One region of the Psychromonas saccharinae genome, then DNA from elsewhere that is predicted to be linked to it. Evidence: predicted binding sites of a transcription regulator. Region 1 holds the regulator's gene; the other holds the start of a gene.
The links. Region 1 encodes sigma-54, which starts transcription at its own class of promoters, with help from an activator protein. Its sites were predicted from a motif close to GTTGGCACGNNNNTNGNNT; they were not measured.
Positions count from the first base shown of each region.

Region 2: the regulator sigma-54 is predicted to act here: its motif matches at 1,575-1,593, upstream of norV (anaerobic nitric oxide reductase flavorubredoxin).

Region 1 is NZ_CP195153.1:3,188,956-3,192,176, forward strand. Features, by position in the region: gene lptC (LPS export ABC transporter periplasmic protein LptC) at 1-59, shown strand, start outside; gene lptA (lipopolysaccharide transport periplasmic protein LptA) at 46-582, shown strand; gene lptB (LPS export ABC transporter ATP-binding protein) at 588-1,313, shown strand; gene ACR30L_RS14295 (RNA polymerase factor sigma-54) at 1,350-2,795, shown strand; gene ptsN (PTS IIA-like nitrogen regulatory protein PtsN) at 3,013-3,221, shown strand, end outside.
Region 2 is NZ_CP195153.1:1,058,891-1,062,111, forward strand. Features, by position in the region: gene norR (nitric oxide reductase transcriptional regulator NorR) at 1-1,436, opposite strand, end outside; gene norV (anaerobic nitric oxide reductase flavorubredoxin) at 1,641-3,140, shown strand; gene norW (NADH:flavorubredoxin reductase NorW) at 3,137-3,221, shown strand, end outside.

The DNA.
Region 1 (3,221 bases):
CGGAAGAATTAATAGTTAAAGATCAAATAAAAGCGGTATACTTTAATGAAAATAAATAAAATCCTGTTCGCTGTTAGCACATTACTTGTTTCTTTTTCAAGCAATGCCATCGAATCAGACTATTCACAACCTATTCATGTCAGCTCATTACAACAGCATGCAAAAATGGCAGAAAATAAAGTTATTTTTTCAAAGGAAGTGTTATTAACCCAAGGCACTATCAAAATAACTAGCAACACATTAACCGTTGAACGAGATACAAAAATAAATAGCGAAAAGATGACTGCAGAAGGATTACCTGCCACCTTTTACCAAACGCAAAACGATGGTCGCCCATTAACAGCAAAAGCCAATTATATTAGTTATAATGTTGCGGAGGGGAAAATCACGCTCAGTGGCAGTGCACAAGTTAAACAGCTTGATAGTGAAATTAATGCTTCAAAAATAGTCTATTTTCTTAAAACAAAAGAACTTATTGTAGGCACGGGAGAATCTAATAAAGATCGAGTTAATACTGTTTTTCTCCCTTCTCAATTTGAAAAAACGAAACAAGACACAACTAACTCGAATAAAGAAGAATAAATCAAATGGCTGAATTAATAGCAAAAGGCTTAGTAAAAAGTTATAAAGGTCGTACCGTTGTTAATGGCGTTAGTATTACCGTGAAAACCGGTGAAATTGTAGGATTACTTGGTCCAAATGGAGCAGGTAAAACAACATCTTTTTATATGGTTGTTGGCCTAGTAAAACAAAATGCAGGCACTATTTTTTTAGACCATGAAGATCTTTCTAACCAACCAATGCACATTCGTGCACAAAAAGGGATTGGTTATTTACCGCAAGAAGCATCTATTTTTAGACGTTTAACGGTAACTGAAAATATCATGGGCATTTTACAAATGCGTAAAGAGTTATCACAAGCGGAGCGCCTAGAGAAACTAGAAATGTTACTCGAAGAGTTTCATATAACCCATATACGTAGTAATAAAGGAATGAGTTTATCGGGCGGAGAGCGTCGCCGTGTAGAAATTGCACGAGCATTAGCAACTGAACCCAAATTTATCCTTTTAGATGAACCCTTTGCAGGGGTTGATCCTATTTCAGTTATTGATATTAAAAATATTATTCAACAGCTTAGGGATAGAGGTTTAGGCGTACTAATCACAGATCATAATGTACGTGAAACACTGGATGTTTGCCAACACTCATATATTGTTAGCCATGGTGAAATTATTGCAATTGGAACCCAAGATGAAATCTTAGCAAATGATCAAGTTAAACAGGTTTATTTAGGCAATGAATTCACACTCTAAGCTAACAATGGTTGAATAGGAGGAAAAAATATTTTGATGAAACAAGGGTTACAATTGAAGATGGGTCAGCAACTCGCCATGACTCCTCAATTACAGCAAGCAATTAAATTATTACAACTTTCTACACTCGATTTGCAGCAAGAGATCCAAAATGCGCTCGACGAAAACCCACTACTTGAACAAGATGACAAAACAAGCAGTGAAGAAGCACATAAAGAACAAGACAGTAGTCAAATTGATACTTCGGAAGCAATCACAAAGCAAGAATTTTCTGACGATCTTCCTGCGGAAACTGATTGGGAAGAATCCTATAGCCCAGTTCCAACGACCTCCGTTGCTTCAGGTGGTGCAAGCTATGAAGGTGAAGATACAGTTTATCAAGGTGAATCATCAAATACATTACAAGACCACTTACTGTGGCAAATGGAACTAACACCTTTTTCTGAAACTGATCAACTTATTGCGACTTCTATTATCGACTCGATTGATGAATCAGGTTATTTAACAAGTACGTGTGAATCTATTTTAGAAAGCTTAAGTGTTGATATTGAAGATCTTGAACTTGATGAAATTCAAGTTGTATTAAAACGTATTCAACATTTTGATCCGATTGGTGTTGCAGCCCGTTCCACCCAAGAGTGTTTACAAATTCAACTTCAACATTTAGCCCCCGATACTGAATGGCTAGCCGAAGCGCAAATGGTATTAGAGTGCCATATGGATTTATTGGCAAATCGCGATTACCGCACATTGGCTAGAAAAACAAAATTAAAAGAAGCGCAACTTGCTGAAGTTATGCGTTTAATTCAAAGTTTAGAGCCTCGTCCTGGCAATCAAATTGAAGAATCACATGCACAATATATTGTCCCCGATGTTTACGTAAAAAAAATAGCAGGACAATGGCGTGTTTCATTAAATCCAGACTGTGATCCAAACCTATCGGTCAACACCCAATACGCTAATTTATGTAAAGGTAATATTAGTAAAAGTGATTCACAATTTATTAAGGGCCACTTACAAGAAGCAAAATGGTTTATTAAAAGCTTAGAAAGTCGTAATGAAACACTCTTAAAAGTGTCTAATTGTATTGTTCAACAACAACAAGCCTTTTTTGAATACGGCGATGAAGCAATGAAACCAATGGTATTAAATGATGTTGCCTTTGCAGTAGACATGCACGAATCGACTATTTCTCGTGTAACTACGCAGAAGTTTATGCATACACCAAGAGGTATTTATGAACTTAAATTCTTCTTTTCTAGCCACGTTGCAACAGAAAGTGGTGGTGAATGTTCATCAACAGCTATTCGCGCTTTAATTAAAAAGCTCGTCAGTGCAGAACTAACAACAAAACCTTTAAGTGATAATAAAATAAGTAAATTACTTGAGGAACAAGGTATAAAAGTAGCGCGTCGTACGATTGCAAAATACCGAGAGTCGTTAGGTATCCCACCTTCTAATCAACGAAAACAATTACTCTAACAACTTTAATTCGATGTTCACTTATGTATTAAAAGCGAGGTGAACACGAATAAAATTAAATAATTCAGTGATATCCTAGCGTTATCCATAAAGTTTTCTCTACAGGTTGTTAAATTTTTAATTAATATTAAAAAAATGAGTATTTCTTGATACGTATTTACCTGTAAACTGCTAAACTTTCGCGCTTCTTAATATCGCAGCTAAAGTAGATTAAAATATGAAAATATCGACCCTATTAACTAAAGACTCTGTATTTAGTCAAGTACGTTGTACCAGTAAAAAATCTGCACTCGAAATAATCAGTCATATTGCAGCGGAAAAACTGGATATCGATGCACAGAGACTTTTTAATGATCTCATTAGTCGCGAAAAAATTGGTTCTACGGGCGTAGGCTCGGGTATTGCAATTCCGCACGTAAAAATTGA
Region 2 (3,221 bases), 2.1 Mb from region 1:
GCTTGTTGAATAACACCCGATTGAAATTTATCCGTGGCTTCTCGTAACCCTGTTTTAATGGTTGAAGTGGGTTCATTAGATGATAGTGTGGGTGATTGTGTTTGAGAATCATCAATATTGAGCTGAAAATGTTTTTTTTGTAAAAGAAGAAAGGAGTCAATTGCCTGTGATTTAGCAATGACGGCTGCACGGTTGATTGCATGTTCTAATTCTCGGACATTGCCAGGCCAGTCATAATGTTGAATAAGCCCGATCGCTTCTGGTTCTATACTAATATTATCAAAGCCTAATTTTGCGCGGCAGCGCTCGGCAAAGAATCCCGATAATAAGACAACATCATTATCTCGCTCACGTAATGGTGGAACGTGTACTGGAAATACGTTTAAGCGATGATACAGGTCAGCACGAAATCGTCCTGCTTTGACCTCTTCATGTAATGCTCTATTTGTCGCAGCAACGATACGCGTATTCACTTTTAAACTTTTTTCATCACCAACACGTTGGATATCACCGTATTGCAGGGCGCGTAATAATTTTGCTTGCAATGAGAGTGGCAATTCGCCGACTTCATCTAAGAAGAGTGTGCTGTTATTGGCCAGTTCAAACTTACCCTTGCGATCACTAATTGCACCTGTAAATGCGCCTTTGACATGACCAAATAATTCACTTTCAGCCACAGATTCAGGCAACGCTGCACAGTTCAAATAGATTAAATTATTTTCACTACGTGCTGATTGTTTATGAAGTGCCGAGGCGACTAATTCTTTACCCACCCCTGTTTCACCAGTGATTAAAACAGATAAATCAGTATCTGCAACGGCACTAATATGCGATTGTAATTCGATAATCCCTTGAGATTGTCCGATCATTTCGGTTGGCTGGTAAACAAGAGAATCGAGGTTTTCTTCATGGTTAAAAATACCCACCTGATTTTCGAGTTTTTCCATTAATAACGAAGTATGAAGGCTCGCCGCCACAAGCGCACTAATAATACGTAGATCATCATCGCTAAACTGTTCAAATTGTTCTGGGTTGAATGCATCAATGGTTAGTGCGCCAATAAGGTGGTTATTGGCAAGTAGTGGTAAGCCGATACAGGAATGAATATTCAATTCGCCTTCATGGTTTGGAATTAGCCCATCGTAGGGGTCGGGTAATTGACTATCTGAAGGGAAACGAACGACATCGCCCGCCCGTGCAATTGCTTCTAATCTTGGGTGTTCTTGAATATTAAAGCGTCGACCTAAAACATCATCATAAAGACCATCAATCGCTAGTGGGGCGAACTGTTGATGTTGGAAAGCCAATAATGCAGAGGCATCACAATTGAATAAATTACGGATAGTAAAAAGGAGTTGTTCAAATCGATCTTGGCCTGAAACACTGGTGGTTAGGTCGATGGCTAATTGTGTGAATGCTTTATATTTGCTGTTCATATTAACGATGGCTTCGTTTTGAATTTATAATTGTTATTATGACACTCTCGGTGTTTAAATAACAATAAAAATATAGTGTCTAAATGACATTTACTATCTGGGTTTGTTTATTTGTCCTTTGTAATCAATCATTTAATTTTTGGCTCGTAGTTTGCTATAGAGATAATAACTTTTAATTATTTTTATCATTTTATAGGAACAAGTATGACTATTCATATTAAAAACAATATTCATTGGGTTGGACAACGTGATTGGGAAGTTGAAAATTTTCATGGCATGGAATTTAAATTAACTAAGGGGACGAGTTATAATAGTTATTTAATTCGTGAAGAAAAAAATGTATTAATTGATACTGTTGATCATCGCTTCAGCTTGCAATTTGTTCAAAACCTAGAAGCAGATATTGACCTTAATATAATAGATTATATTGTCATTAATCACGCCGAAGAAGATCATTCCGGTGCCTTGCCAGCATTGATGGCTAAAATCCCTAATACGCCTATTTACTGTACAGAAAATGCAATTGATTCAATTACCGGCCAGCACCATCATTCAGAATGGCACTTTAATATTGTAAAAACCGGTGACACACTTGATATTGGTAATGGCAAGCAGTTAGTTTTTGTAGAAACTCCTATGTTACATTGGCCAGATAGCATGATGACTTACCTTACCAATGATGCAGTGTTGTTTAGTAATGATGCATTTGGTCAACATTATTGTGATGAACATTTATTTAATGATGAAGTCGACCAACATGAATTAAAAGAACAGTGTTTACGTTATTACGCAAATATATTGACGCCTTTTAGTGCACTTGTAACGGCTAAAATTAAAGAGGTACTTAGTTTTAATTTACCGGTTGATATGATCGCAACTGCCCATGGCGTTATTTGGCGTGATGATCCGACCCAAATTATTCATCAATATTTAGAGTGGGCTGATAATTATCAAGAAGATAGAATTACTATTTTTTATGATTCTATGTCGAATAATACACGCATGATGGCGGATGCTATTGCACAGGGAATACATGATATTGATCCTGTTGTTGCAGTGAAAGTATTCAATGTTTCTCGTCAGGACAAAAACGAAATTTTATCTCATGTTTTCCGTTCAAAGGGCATATTAGTCGGCTCTCCAAGCATGAATAATGTCATGATGCCTCAGATAGCTGCGATGTTAGAAGAAATAACTGGATTGCGTTTTAAAGCAAAAAAAGCAGGTGCATTTGGTAGTTATGGTTGGAACGGTGGGGCGGTTGACCGAATTAATACACGCTTAATGGATGCTGGTTTTGAAACGGTTGTTAGTTTAAAAACAAAATGGCGACCTGATGGAAAAGCGATGAACGAATGCCGTGAGCATGGTCGAGAAATTGCAAAAAAATGGGCATTGCATGATATTAGTAATATTCAATCTATTACGACTAAATCAGTGGCACAGAATGGTAAAGTAGCATCCTCCGTTAATAGTACTGAGCCTGTCGCGGCAACGTCTGCCATTGAAACGACCCAAGTTGCAGAAGATCAAAATATGTTATGTACCGTGTGCAATTGGGTTTATGAACCTGTTCTTGGTGAGCCTAATCAAGATGTTGCACCGGGAACGCCGTGGAATGAAGTCCCTGAATTTTTTCTTTGTCCTGAATGTGGACTAGGAAAGGACGTTTTTATTCCTGTAGCACAGAGTAAAGCATCATGAGCGCGCCCATTGTCATTATTGGTAGTGGTTTCGGTGCCTACCAATTAATTAAAACAATCAGGCGTACCGACCAAAATATTG